DNA from 2 places in the Blautia sp. HA8986 genome. Region 2 is predicted to be linked to the other one. Evidence: riboswitches for the same ligand, from Rfam matches in the RefSeq annotation. Region 2 holds a riboswitch; the other holds the start of a gene.
The links. Region 2 has a riboswitch for cobalamin ahead of AC04Q4_RS08570 (cysteine-rich small domain-containing protein). Riboswitches for the same ligand answer to the same signal wherever they lie in the genome.
Positions count from the first base shown of each region.

Region 1: linked by a shared signal. The riboswitch ahead of AC04Q4_RS03805 (hypothetical protein) and the one ahead of AC04Q4_RS08570 (cysteine-rich small domain-containing protein) in region 2 are both predicted to bind cobalamin.

Region 1 is NZ_JBWLUQ010000001.1:829,539-837,263, reverse strand. It holds gene AC04Q4_RS03810 (transposase) at 12-1,112, opposite strand; cobalamin riboswitch at 1,561-1,743, shown strand; gene AC04Q4_RS03805 (hypothetical protein) at 1,885-3,093, shown strand; cobalamin riboswitch at 3,169-3,369, shown strand; gene AC04Q4_RS03800 (ABC transporter substrate-binding protein) at 3,566-5,128, shown strand; gene nikB (nickel ABC transporter permease) at 5,184-6,131, shown strand; gene nikC (nickel transporter permease) at 6,136-6,963, shown strand; gene AC04Q4_RS03785 (ABC transporter ATP-binding protein) at 6,975-7,725, shown strand, end outside.
Region 2 is NZ_JBWLUQ010000001.1:1,823,528-1,831,252, forward strand. It holds gene AC04Q4_RS08560 (pyruvate formate lyase family protein) at 1-105, opposite strand, end outside; gene AC04Q4_RS08565 (PHP domain-containing protein) at 405-1,127, shown strand; gene AC04Q4_RS08570 (cysteine-rich small domain-containing protein) at 1,216-1,530, opposite strand; cobalamin riboswitch at 1,797-2,001, opposite strand; gene AC04Q4_RS08575 (C40 family peptidase) at 2,165-3,643, opposite strand; gene AC04Q4_RS08580 (N-acetylmuramoyl-L-alanine amidase family protein) at 3,955-5,451, opposite strand; gene AC04Q4_RS08585 (diaminopimelate dehydrogenase) at 5,741-6,727, opposite strand; gene AC04Q4_RS08590 (DnaJ domain-containing protein) at 6,837-7,487, opposite strand; gene AC04Q4_RS08595 (DUF5685 family protein) at 7,481-7,725, opposite strand, start outside.

The DNA of each region.
Region 1 (7,725 bases), 990 kb from region 2:
AATGCACAAAATTATCCTGCTAATTTCATAAATGCTTCAAAATCATCACTTGCTTTTGCACATAGGAATAGATACTGATACTTTTCCTGATGAACGGCACTACAGATTCGATGATATCCATCTTGAAAAGACCGATATCCGCCAGTTCCTGTGACACAAATATAATGTGTCAGTGACATCAACAGCCAGTACCTCTGTATTCCCTTTGAGGAGCGTATCTGGTATGTATCCAGGGCCAGATGGTTTTTGCATTGCCTGAAAAATATCTCAATCGGCCATCGACAAACATAACAGGAAAGGATCTCCTGTGTAGATAAGGATACATTTGTGCTAATGAAAGCACGTAGTGCTTTAGGATTACCAAATGCTTTTTCAGGATAGCTTAAAAGAACAACTGCATTTTCTATGCCGCTGAGGTTTCCCTCATACCGGTACACATAATAGTTGCGTTTTTTGACTGTGACGAGGTCAAATCCTTTATGTGTTGTGGATCGTTCAGCAGCCAGTTCACTGAGTTTCTTTTTCATTCCTGATGGATACAGCAGACGGTTTGTTTTCAAAGCACCAATGGTATGGAACCCTTTCTGTACAAAAGTATTGATTATTTTTTCAGAAACATACCAGCAGTCACAAAGGAAATAAGACATTACTGGTGGAACAGGCAGTTCCTTTGCAATATTTTGTACAATATCAATCTTGGAAATTGATTTATTGTACATTACAAAAGCATAGTTCAGGACAATGCCGTTACAGGAAAGCATAACAGCTACTGCCTGATGTCCGTAGTCCTGTTTCCCCTTTAAATGGGATTGGTGAAAGTACGCATCTTCAATCGGATGCAGAGCCTGTGACGAAGGCTTTGTCTTTGAAGCTATCGTATCGTCTACAATGCAGAAAACAGGCTTTCCGGTGCGTGCTGCTTCTGAATAAATAATCTCTATAACAGAACGTTTTAACGTATCTGAAAGTAGAGAATCATCCCATTTCCCTGAATTAAGGAAATGTGCAATCGTAGTTCTGTGACAGGAACTGTTTTTAGCAAAATCCGTGGTTTTTCCATGATATCCTGAAATGAAAATGCTGATCAGGATACTTATAAGGTGGTTTATCACCCGGTTCGAATAAAATTTGCATAAATTTAATTTCTTAAGCTGGTTGTATATGAATGCGGAATGATGTATAGTATTTGCGAGAGACACCTTCTTTCGTAAATGTTGCAAATGTTTGTTTAGGCACTTTCATTATACAACACACGGAATCGAGGTGTCTTTCTTTTATGCAAAATCACGAACTTGCTCATTTATAGTAGTAAAAATATTTTAGCATAAACAAAGAAATGCCACAAGAGAAGGTAGTGCTGCAAAGAGACCCTTATTATGGAATAGATACTGGAATCTGAATATTCAAGACCATAGTAAAAGTGAATAAAAAAACATATAAATATTAGATGTAAATTATTGACGTTAACCAAATGGAATTATATAATAAAAATATAATGAAGTTGGGGAAAAGCCTTAGCGCAGAGTAAAAATAGTTTTTGACTTTTAGCCCCTGATATCATATTATAAAAATAATGCATGTTTCCAGTAATATGGAATTAAAAAGGAAACCGGTGCAAATCCGGTACGGTCCCGCCACTGTAAAAGGGAGCTTTTTATCATATACGTCACTGCTGAAGAGGCGGGAAGACGATAAAATGCGATGAACTTAAGTCAGGAGACCTGCTTGCATTGGAAAAAAGGTTATTTCTTACGGTGTATAAGAAAGGCTTTATTTTTATACCTAAAATACATTTTAAGAAAAGAATCTTTTTTATTTCAGGAAAGGATGTGAGAAAAGAAAACTTGAACTTTTATACAAATACGATAGAAAGGTAAAAAAGGAATGAAAAAGATAATAAGTTTTATATTGACAATGATTATGCTGCTCACCTGCACCAGTATTTCAGTTATGGCAGCCGATACTCAGAGTGATACAACAAATCAGGACGGAAAAATGACAATAGGAGTGTCCGTATATAATCTGAATGATGCAGAAGTAAGAGCATTTAGAAATTATTTTGAAAATTATGTCGGCATGGCTTTTGAAGTCGAGTTTTTATATTCTTCCAGTATAAGTACTGCAGAAGAAGAAATCAGCTTTATCAATGAGCTTCATGAAAGAAATGTAAAGGGAATCATTTCTTTCCTTTCTTCAGATCTTGAAGAAGTTCTTCCGGTATGTGAAGAATATGGTATGTATTATGTACGTGGATCAGGAACGATCAGTGATGAAATGTATGAGAAAGTAAAGGATAATCCTTATTTTCTGGGAACGATAGGAACATCTGTTGAAACAGAAATGGATGCGGCTGCCAATATGGCGGAGTATTTTGCTTCAGAGGATCAGAATAATCAGAATCATTACATAATAGCATGTGGAGGAGCTGCTATCGGTAATGAGATGCATCGTCTGAGAACGATTGGTATTCTGAATAAGCTTCAGGAAGCATATGGCCTGTCATATGAGAAGCCTGTAGAAGAACTGGTGAATACGCAGGATACTGAAGAAATTGAAACAGGTAGCGACATTAAGATTACTCTGGTTCCGGGGTATCCCAAAGATTATCTTGATGAAAAGCTGGCTGATCCGCTGAATACAGGAGAGTATAATGTTATTCTGAGTGTAGTGAGCGCAAGTGATTTTATCAAGGTAATTGATGCTTATGAAGAAGAGAACAGTACAGATGTATTGTTGGGTTCAATTGACTGTTTTACAGAAGATACATACGAAATGTTTAACAAAAAGGGATATAACGGCAAGGAAAGAATCGACTATCTTGTAGGAAAATATGGTGCTATCGTTGCACCATCATTTGTTGCCATGAAAAATGCTCTGGAAGGCTTTGCAGAAGATTACCGTGAAGATGGAAGTGCTTTCCGGCTGCAGCAGTCATTCTGGACAGCGGATTCAGTAGATGAGTTTAATAAGCAGTATGCGTTATCTATTGGAATGTATGATAATACATATAGTGTAGAGGACATGATGGAAGTTCTGAAATCCTATACACTGGAAACAAATTTTGAACAATTCCGGAAATTTACGGAAAAATAGATAGAAAATAAAAGTCTAAAATAATTGACGTATACATGATAGTATGTTATGATAAATAAGTATTCATACGGTCATTTAATGATTCTAGAGATAAGTTCAGACCAGCAGAAGCGTTCTGCTGGTCTGATTAAAAGGGGAAACCGGTGTAAATCCGGTACGATCCCGTCACTGTGATAGTTGGTTTTCAGCTGAATGCCACTGGAAGATATTTTTCTGGGAAGGTGCTGAAAATGGGTAAGCTTAAGTCAGGAGACCTGCTTATTTCTGGTAAAAGAGATTCTTGCGGACGACGAGAAATCCTGATTAAGAGTTACAACTTCATGTGTTGCATATATATGTTTGATTCTTTAATGGTAAGATTTCGTGACGGATGTGGGAGCATCTGTCTTTTTTTTCGTTCAAAATCACAGGAATGGACAGTATGAGAAGGAAGAAAAACAACGAAGAAACAAAAAAAGAAAGGAAGTAAAGGATGAAAAAAACAAAAAGAGAATTACTTGTGTTAGCAGCGGCAACAACAGTTGCATTATTAATGGGAGTTACTGTACAGGCGAAGGGTGATGAGAAGGTTTTAAACTTCGGATGTCAGATGTACACAGATGGATGTGTAAACAGTGCAAATGATGAAAACAGTGGATGGAATGCTATGAGATATGGTATTGCTGAAGCATTATTTAAATTCGATGACAATATGGAAGTTATCCCGTGGCTTGCTGAGAGTTATGAAGTAAATGACGAGCATACAGAATGGACGATCAAGCTGAAAGACGGAATTAAATTCTCTGACGGATGTGATTTAACTCCGACAAAGGTAAAAGAGTATTTTGATCACATGAAAGAGGTAGGACCTTCCGGATCTGCCAAACCGGAGAAATATCTGGAATTTGAAGCAGAAGTTACTGTAGATGATGATGCAAATACTATTAACATCAAAACAAGCAAACCATATGCAAACCTTGTAGGACAGCTCTGCCACCCAACTATGGGAATCACAGATGTAGAACATATTGAAAACTACGATAATGGAATTATTGGAACAGGTCCATACAAGATTGAAGAATTCAATGGTGTAGGTGTTGGTTATACATTAGCTGCAAATGAGTATTATCGTGAAGATGTTCCATACGATAAGATCAATCTGCTGTTCATGGGAGATAACTCCGCAAAAACAATGGCTCTCCAGAGTGGTCAGGTAGACTTGGTTGAGAATATCACAAATGTAGCAGATATTCAGGACTTCCAGGATAACGATGACTATACTGTTGATATCGCATCAGGTGTACGTTGTGGATTTGCATGGATGAACTTTGACGGTGTTCTTGGAAACAAAACACTTCGTCAGGCAATCCTGATGGCAATTGATAATGATACAATCTGTAATTCCAGAACAATCGGTGGACTTTATACACCAGGATTCTCCGTACTGCCTTCTACTCTGAACTATGACTATGACAAACTGGAAAATCCATATACCTATGATCCGGAAAAAGCAAAACAGATTCTGGATGATGCAGGAATCGTTGATACAGACGGAGATGGAATCCGTGAACTGGATGGTCAGAATATCAACCTCAGATATATTTCTTATGAAAACCGTCTTCTGAATGACTTTGCAGATGCTCACGCACAGTATCTTGCAGAAATCGGCATCGGTGTTGTTCCTGAATACGGAAGCTCAGATGATCAGTGGAGTAAACTTGCAGCACTGGATTATGACTTTAATAACAATAACTGGATCACTGTTGGTACCGGAGATCCTCTGGCATATATGGCTAACTGGGCAACTGATACCAGCTACTGCGCATACTCCAACCCGGACTATGATAAGTTATATGAAGAATTAAAAGGTGAAATGGATCCGGAAAAGAGAAAAGATCTGATCTTCCAGATGCAGCAGATCCTGGTAGATGATGCAGCGGTTCTGATTGATGGATACTACAACTCATCTATGATCTACAGTAAGAAAGTTGGTTCTGCACATATCCATACAGCAGATTACTACTGGCTGTCAACAGAAATTACTCCTGCAGAATAAGAAAAGTCTGCGAATTGTGAAGTTACTGAATAGTTACAAACAGAAATAAAAAGAGGTGTCTTTTTTGAGTAAAAAGCAAATAATCAAGCGTTTATTACAGATTGTGATCGTATTGATCGGTATCAGCTTTATTACATTTGCACTGACCTTTATGTCACCAGGTGACCCTGTACGAAACATGTACACGGCAACCGGTGTAATGCCTACTGAAGAAATGGTTCAGGAGACACGCGAGGAACTTGGTCTGAATGATCCGTTTCTGGTGCAGTATACCAGATGGCTTAAGAACTGTCTGAAAGGTGACTTTGGCAAATCATACAGCTTAAATAAACCAGTTACAGAACTTCTTGCAGCCAGATTATGGCCGACTTTGAAACTTACATTAATGGCCATGATCCTTATGCTGGTTATTTCTGTACCTTTAGGTATGTTGTCTGCCATATATAAAGATAAATGGATCGATTATCTCGTCCGGGGAATTACATTCCTCGGATGTGCGATGCCTAACTTCTGGGTTGGACTTCTGTTAATGCTGGCATTCTGTGTTTATATCAATGCATTTCCGGTTATCAGTTCTGCGGGAGACTTTAAGAGTCTGTTTCTTCCGGCTTTGACACTTGCGATTGCAATGTCTTCCAAATATACCAGACAGGTAAGAACAGCGGTGCTGGATGAACTGAGTCAGGATTATGTGATCGGTGCACAGGCAAGAGGAGTAAAGAAATCAAAGATTATCTGGGGCAATGTATTTCCAAATTCATTGCTTCCGCTGATCACAATGTTTGGTCTTTCCATAGGATCACTTCTTGGAGGAACCAGTGTTGTAGAAGTAATCTTCTCTTATCCGGGTCTTGGAAACCTTGCAGTTTCAGCAATCACATCCAGTGATTACAATCTGATCCAGGGATATGTATTATGGCTTGCCCTGATTTATATGGTCATTAACCTGATCGTTGATGCATCTTATGTTTATATTGATCCACGTATGCGTTTAAAGGAGTAGAATCATGAAAAAGAAAAACAGATTTTTAGCAAATAAAACTTTTGTCGTGTTTTCTATTCTTGCAGTCTGTATTATTCTGACAGCAGTATTTGCACCGGTGGTAACCAGAGGGGTTGACCCGTTAAAAGGTTCTCTGGTAGATGCACTGCTTCCGCCATGCAAGGAACATATTTTTGGAACCGACAAAATGGGCAGGGATATTTTTTCAAGAGTTATTTATGGAGCACGTGCATCTCTGTCAGCAACCTTTGGTGTTGTTGCCCTGATCTTTCTGGTGGGAACTGTTACCGGAGTCCTTGCAGGATATTTCGGAGGTGTCATTGATGCTGTTATTATGCGAATTGCAGATATGATGCTTGCTTTCCCAGGACTGGTACTTGCTCTTGCTGTTGCAGGTATTATGGGCGCAAGTATCAAAAATGCGATCATCGCTATTGTAGTAGTAAGCTGGACCAAATATGCGCGTCTGGCACGAAGCCTGGTTATGAAGATCCGTGACAGGGATTATGTATCAGCAGCGATCGTTACCGGTTCCAAAACACCGTATATGCTGTTTCGATATATGCTTCCAAATGCACTTCCTACACTGATCATTACTGCTGCGACAGATATAGGTTCCATGATGCTGGAACTGGCAGCAATGTCCTTCCTGGGATTTGGCGCGAAGCCGCCGGCACCGGAATGGGGTTATATGCTGAATGAAGGAAGAGCGTGTATGCAGTCCGCTCCGTGGCTGATGATCTTCCCGGGTCTTGCTATTTTTGTAGTAGTTGTTGTATTTAATATGCTTGGGGATTCCATCCGTGATATCCTCGATCCAAGAAATGAGTAGGAGGAATAAACATGCTGAAATTAGATAATGTGACAATCTCCTACAAAAATGTTCCAACTGTTCAGAATTTTAATCTGGATATGAAAGAGGGACAGATCGTTTCTCTGGTAGGAGAATCCGGAAGTGGAAAAACCACTGTTATCCGTGCTGTTCTGGGACTTCTTGCAGGTGGCGGTAAGGTCACAGAAGGAAGTATTACATTTGAAGGAGAAGACCTCTTATCCTATACACCGGAACAGTGGAGAAAACTTCGTGGTTCTGATATTTCCATGATTTTTCAGGACAGTGGTGCAATGATGAATCCGACACGTAAAGTCGGAAAAGTATTCACAGAATATATTCTTACTCATGAGAAAATTTCCAAAAAAGAGGCATGGAGTAAGGGAATCGCAATGCTGGAGCGAATGAGACTTCCGTCTCCGGATAATATTATGGAATCTTATCCTTTCCAGTTATCCGGTGGTATGAGACAGCGAGTTGGTATTGCGATGGGAATGACTTATCAGCCGAAGCTTCTTCTTGCAGATGAACCGACTTCTGCACTGGATGTAACAACGCAGGCACAGATCGTGCGTCAGATGATGAAGCTCAGAGATGATTATCATACAGGCATTATTGTAGTAACCCATAATCTGGGTGTAGCTGCCTACATGTCAGATTATATTGTTGTAATGAAGAACGGAAAAATGGAAGACCAGGGAACAAGAGAGTATATTCTGAAAGAATCAAAGAATGAATATACCAGAAAACTTCTGGAGGCAG
Region 2 (7,725 bases):
CTTGGCTCTGGCTGATTCGATCACCGGCATCTTCGCATAGAGGTTATCTACCAGATGGGTGATTCTGTCTGTTTTCGGGATATCTGCTATATGAAATTTCTCCATGATTCTCCTTTCTCACAGCCGGTTGTTTCTGGTGATTTTTCCACACTTCCGGCTATGTGCTCATGTAATTTTATTATACCTCACCCGCAATTCAGTGTCAACGAAATCCAACACTCATTTATTGCTGTTTCTGTGGTTTTTATCAATCCGATTATGTCTGTTTTGTTTGTTTTGTGCAAATTTGATATTTTATATATTGACTTTGGTTTTCCGCTCTGCCATACTTGTTTTTATATAGGAAGTTCTTTTATTCTCAGTAAAAAACTCGTTATTTTAACTGTAAAAGAGGTGTTGATTTTATGTATCTTTCCGATATGCACACGCATTCCATTGCCAGCGGCCATGGCACTGAATGTACGATCACCAATATGGCCCGTGCTGCTGCTGCGAAGGGTCTTCGTCTCCTGGGGATCACAGATCATGGCCCCGGCACTCTGGCAGCCGGAACTTCTTCTTATTTCCGCAGCCTTACCTACTCTCCAAAAAAGCATTTCGGAGTAGAGCTTCTCTACGGAATCGAACTGAATATCCTCGACAGAAACGGCAGCGTAGACCTGGATCAGGAATTATTATGTAAGCTTGATTATGCCATTGCCAGCATGCATTCCTGGAATTACCGCTGTGGCACCAGAGCCGAAAATACAGAAGCTTTTATCAATGTCATGAAAAACCCCTGTGTGAAGATCCTCGGACATAGTGATAACACTCATTACCCGGTTAATTATGATGTGCTTGCCAGGACTGCTAAGGAAACCGGCACGATCTTTGAGATCAACGAGGCTTCTCTTGCACCATATGGCTATCGTGGTGATACCAGGGAGAACTGTTTCAAGATCCTTCATTACTGCCGCAAATACCGCCTACCACTGCTTCTTTCCAGTGACAGCCACGGACCGGAACATATCGGCGACTTTACATATGCCGCTGATTTTGTCCATCAGGCCATGTTTCCGGAGAGCCTGATATTAAACAATCAGATTCCGAAGCTGAAAGTATTTCTGCAGACAAGAAAACCTGTTTAATTCTGAAAAAAGCCAGCTCTGACATTTTTATCCTGTATCAGAGCTGGCTTTTATTTTATCTAATGTATTTATTTCTATATCTATTTTCTTAATACGGTTTCTTCACATTTTCCGTGGAATTCTCCCTCTGTTTACGAACAAGTTCCGCAAGTTCCTTGTACTTGCCTGTGATATACCCGAAATTCTCTTTCTTATGCGGAACCTTACATCTGGAACAGTCCTTAATACCGCTGTCCAGGAAACGGAAATTACCACCGCATTTATCTCCCAGTGCATATAAAGGACAATAGCAGAACAGACAGTTGAAATTATCCGGATCTGCTCCTGTATGGCATGGAAAATATTCACAGTTCTTATGACTGAAATAGGAAAACTCCTTCCCCTCCCAATATGGTTTTGCCATGATCGTTACCTCCTCCCAAGGTTGTACACTCATGATTTTTCCCATAAAAAAAGAGGTAGCGATGCCACCCCGGGGTAGAAATATAATCCGTTCATGAGTGCGCGGAGGGAACGAATGTATCCGGAGTAGTATCGCCTGCCATTTAATCATGTATAATTCATATGAACAGGCGCATTCCATAAAAAAATGCCTACTCTCGTAAAAAAGTAGACAACGTCCCAGGGGTGCGGAGTCCCTGAAATGGTTGTTACACTTTACACGGAAGTTTAACCTCGCCATAACAAGCAGGTTTCCTGGCTCCGGGATCATGGCTTGTCTCTCCTTCTCATACATATGTACAATGGATTATGAGATTCGCTCCTCCGTTACAGTGACCGGATCGCTCAGGTTTCTCACCTGATTCCCTTTTCTGTGAGATTCCGATAATTATCAGATAACTGTCAGACTCCCGCAGCACTTGCTATGTTCAATATGGAATTATACTGACATCATAATAACACCATGTTAATTATATGTCAATATATTTTGAAAACTTTTTTCAAACTTTTCATCAAAAAACATCCCGGCAGAAAACCACCGGGATGCTGTATATTATTGTTATCAGACGGACAAAAGCATCCGCATTTGAACAAAATTATACAAGACGTCTTACAGACACGATTGTTCTGTATGTAGCATCATTGCTGACCTTGATTCCGTCCTGTGAGTTGGATGCATGGACGATCTGTCCGTTGCCCATGTAAATTGCAACGTGTCCACCGTAACAGATCAGATCTCCTGGCTGTGCATCTGCATAGGACACCTCTGTACCTGCATTCTGCTGCTCATAGGATGTTCTCGGAAGGCTGACGCCAAAGTTTGCATATACACTCTGCACAAAACCAGAGCAGTCTGCTCCATTAGTAAGGCTTGTACCGCCCCATACATATGGGTTGCCGACAAACTGTGTTGCATAATTTACAACCGAAGAACCGGAACCACTGCTGTAAGAGGAAGAAGAGCTCTCACTTTCGGAAGAAGATGTATCCTCTGAAGTATCTGCCTCAGAGTAATCACCGTTATCAGAATCAGCGTCTGTGTTGTCTTCTGCTTCATCTGTATTATCAGAGATCACATTTCCATCCTCGTCATACTGAACACCATCGTCCTCACTGTCATCTGTGTCTCCCTCTACATACTCATCATCGTCTTCTGCAGTGTCTTCGTCTGTATTCTCGATCACATCGCCATTCTCATCATACTGAACATCTTCACTCTGATCTTCTTCTGCCTGCTGCTCTTCTGCTTCAGCCTGGCGTCTTGCTTCCTCTTCTGCCTCAGCCTGTGCTCTCGCTGCAGCCTCAGCTTCAGCCTGACGTCTCGCCTCTTCCTCAGCAGCAATACGCTCAGCCTCTAATCTCTGAAGCTCTGCCGTCTGCTCTGCAAGAAGGTTCGCATAATCAGTTGCCTGCTGCTGTGCATAAGCAATCTCATTATCGTAATCTGCGGATGTGGCACGTTTCTCATCCAGCTGTACCTGCAGGTTCTGGGACTCCGCCTCATATTCCTGCTTCATTCCCTCAAGCTCTGCTTTCTCCTGTGTGTACTGTGTCTCCAGGTTGGCTACCTGCTGAATCGTGTTGGAATACTTCTCAAGACTTTTTCTATCCTGCTCATATGTCTTCTGTGTGTACTCAGCTCTTGTAAGAAGCTCTGACAGGTTCTCTGCATTAAGCATCATCTGAAACCATGCATCGTCGCCACCCTTCTCATAAAGATACTGAATACGTTTCTTCATTGCCTCGTACTGCTTCGCCTTGGCGTTCTTAGCCTTCTCAAGGTTAGTCTGTGTAGATGCAATGTCGGCTTCTTTATTGGAGATATCTCCTTCCAGTGTCTGAATAGAAACCATCACGTTTACAAGATTCGCATCAAGAGTAGAAATCTCACCTTCGATCTGGGATTTCTGAGCGGAAAGCTCATCCAATCTGGAGTATGTAGCGTTCAGCTGGTCATTGGTTGCATCCATCTCCTGCTGAAGTGCTGCTTCATCTTCTCTTGTTGCGCTTACGCTGACTACCTGTGCTCCGCTGATGATGAGCGCCAGTGTCAGACATAATATTCTTTTCTTCATGACTGTTCACCCTCACAATCTAATTCTGATTCTATAGCGGCAAAAGTTCTCCGCTGTTTCAAGTTTACTCACGTCTGTTGTTATTTCATTTTTAACAGTCCGTGTAATATTTTTGCAATATCTTGTTTCAATCTTTTTATATATTAACACAGTGTTATTTGGATTGCAAGGATTTTCTATTATTTAGTTTAAAACTTTGTAACATTTATTAATGGTTTTGACATTAAAAAACAGGGGAACCTGACGCATCAAGGATTCCCCTGTTCTGTTTGTTACATATTTTTTTCTTTTATATCAGCTGTTCTTCTAATTCAGAACAGATCTGCAAGGATCTGATTCGCTGTCTTATTCAGATAGCCTTCCGGATCAGAAAGTGTATTTCTGTTCCATCTGAAGTATGCTCCGTTACGGATATAGTTACCACTTGACTCATGATAGTCATATTTGGTAACTCCAGGATACCTGGCCATATAAGTCTCTGCCAGTGCGATAGCCTGGCTACCATATGTTCCGCTCGGTGTCGGGGTTCCGGAAATCTGAACACCTGCATTCGGTGTGCAGTGAAGGATCACAACACTCTTATCTGCACACTGTCCGAGAACCATCCATGTATGTCCGCCATTATATCCAATATCTCCAGGATAAAGCTTATATCCGGAGCTTGCAAGCTGCGCCTGTGAAACGATTGTTCCCATTCCTCTGCCTGAATATAAAGATCCGATGCTTCCTGAAACTGTTGTATAGTTCACACCGCCGGATTTATTCTGCATGATCTGATATACAGACCATCCTACATAGCCGGAGCAGTCAAGACCTTTCTGCTCTGTAGCTTCTGTAAGATCCATATAATATTTATAATTATAAGAACTGGAATTACTGTCGTACCACTGTTTCCATCTAGGGCTTACACCCTTTCTGGTTGCATCGGAATCATTATGTCCTCCGCCCCATACATAAAGTGTCTGTCCAACCGGCTTCAACGCATTGGCCAGGAAATTCTTAATAGTTCTGGTTCCTGTGGATGGTGTCGTATTAGGATTATTATTCACCTGCAGAATTCCGCTGCTGTTGAATGTATATTTCTTACCGTCAATGGTCACAGTACCGGTTACCATGATACCGGTAGATGGATTAAAGTAATATTTATATCCCTTGGATGTATTCTTCACCCAGCCAGTTGCCATAACACCGCTGCCACTGTAGAAATAATATGTATTATTTCCGATCTTCTTAAATCCCTTGTACATAGCTCCTGTACTCGGATCAAAGTAACGTTTCTGGGATTTACTGTTTGTTGCCCAACCGGTTGCCATAAAGCACTTGCTGGTAAAATACCGGGTAACCTTCTTAGTATCTGTAAGAAATATGTTCTTGGCAGCAACACCATTGCCACTGTAGAAATAATACTTCTTCTTACTAATGGTCGCCCATCTGGTCGTCATGTATCCTGTGCTTGTATTGAAGTAACGGGTGTTCTTCTTACTGTCTGTAAGCCAGCCTGTTGCCATGTATCCTTTGACACCGTTGGCATTATAGAAGTAACGTTTACCTTTTCTGTCCTTGGTCCAGCCCTTTACCTGCACGCCTGTGGAAGCATTGAAGTAATACTTCTTGCCGTTCAGTGTAAGCCATCCCTTAACCTTCTTGCCATTCTTGTAGTAATAAGACTTTCCGCCTTCTGTCTTAAAGCCCTTCTTGGTTGCAGCCTGTACATCTGTTGCAGTTGTGTGTACAGTCGCCCCAGCTGCAAAAAACATCAAGATCAAAAAAAGTCCCCAAAATTTCCATTTCCTGCTTAATTTTCGCATACATACCTTCCTTTGATAGATAATTGATATTTACTATTTCTGAAGTCCGGCTGATCGTTAGCTGCTGAATTCATTACAATTCTGTTACAAATTTACGTCCATATTATATACCATTCTTTACTCTACGTCAACTCTTTCTGTTTTTTCCACCATTTGCACATAACTATAACCAGTATTTTGTGATATTTTTACGTAGAAAATCCCCGGGACATCTGATATTTACAGACATTCCGGGGATACGATCATTTAACCAGCGTACAGCTGTTTATAACAGATCTGTTACAGATTCTTACAGGAATTTTTTGCGAAGCTCTGCTCCGTCAAGTGCACTTAAGTATGCAGGTGCAACATCAAATACAGTTTTGCAGCCCTTCTGTCCTTCCTGGTTCATGCGATATGCAGCTCTTGCATAGGCAACGATAACAGAAGATGTGAACTCCGGATTGGAATCCAGTTTCAGGCTGTACTCGATCACATGGCTGTTCTCGTTGTTCCAGCCGGTTTTGCCGCTGCGGATCACAAAGCCGCCGTGCGGGATTCCGCTGTGATCACGGTCAAGCTCTTCCTGGGAGATGAAATGTACAGTTGTATCATACTCATCAAAGTAGTTCGGCATAGTCTTGATCTCTTCCTCGATACGTGCAAGATCAGCACCCTCCTCAGCTACTACAAAGCACTCTCTAGTATGTTTCTGGCGTGTTGTAAGCTCAGGATTCTCTCCGTTTCTTACAGACTCAAGAGCAGCCTCTACAGGAATTGTATACTGTTTTGCGTCTTTTACACCTTTGATACGGCGAACTGCATCGGAATGTCCCTGGCTTACACCCTTGCCCCAGAATGTATAGTCATTTCCATTTGTAAGGATCGCATTTGCATACATGCGGTTCAGGGAGAACATTCCCGGATCCCAGCCTACAGAGATGATTCCTACATGTCCTGTCTCTTCTGCTGCCTTGTCAACATTCGCAAAATGCTCCGGAATTCTCTTATGTGTGTCAAAACTGTCTACAACATTGAAATATTTTACATATTCCGGTGTCTGAACAGGAAGGTCTGTTGCGCTTCCTCCGCAGATGATGAGAACATCAATCTCATCTTTCATTTTCTCAGCATCCTTTACAGAGTACACCTTAGCTGTCTCAGTAAGGATCTTTACAGTCTCCGGATCACGTCTGGTAAATACTGCAACCAGCTCTGTATCCGGATTATGTTTGATGGCGCACTCCACACCGCGGCCCAGATTACCGTAACCTAAAATACCAATTCTTATGCTCATAACGATTTCCTCCTCTTTTTCTTTGCAGATGCAGTTTCAGTCATCTGCAATCTATATCGCAAAACGGGTCTGCAGGATCCGCCTTACAAACTTTTTTAAATCCGCTGCATCAGCAGCAGAAAATACCGCCCGGCCAGCACATGGCACAGGCCATGGTCCTGCAGCAGGCATCACACATATCATCCCCTGCTGTGGGCATACCTCCAAAAGGCCCCTGCTGCTGTTGGTACCAGCCGCCTCCGCCTTCCATACGCTGAAGCAGTATACGGTACTGCATGTTGTTCGGTTCCTGGCGGACTGCTTCCCGGATCTGATCCAGGGCTGTCACATTGTTTCCAAGTCCCATATTGGCCATGGCAGCCAGATAATACCACTCACCATTTTTCTGTCCAAGAGAATTCAGTACATTCATAGCTTCCTGATAATGACCGCTCTGTATATAATTGGCGGCTGCACGTCTGCGCATACTCTCCTCATCCTGGTAGGCCGTGGAATTACCATTGCTTCCATAGCCGCCGAATCCGCCGTAATTTCCGTATCCGCCATAATCACTGCCTGAGCTGCTGCCATACTCCCGTTCTTTCATGATCTGTTCGTATGCCTGCTGTACTTCCTTGAATTTCTCCTCAGCCTGATCCTTATTCGGATTGTTGATATTGGCATCCGGATGATACTTCCTGCTGAGTTTGCGGTATGCTTTTTTTATTTCGTCATCAGATGCGTTTCTGGAAACTCCCAGCACACTGTATGGATCTAACATTGTTTTTCTTTCTCCCGTTCTCCCTTGCGCTTCTGTCCGATTGCCGTAAAACGGCACCACACGCCGGAATATAAAATATTTCGGAGGATATCTCCATAACGGATAACAGGAAGTTTCTCGAATTCCCTGCATGCCTCGGAAAGCATCATGACCAGCATCCTGCGGATTTCCTCCTCGAACCCTTCCATCTTATATTTTTTGAGAAACGGATTGTAATTTCCGTTTTCTGCGTCTTTCT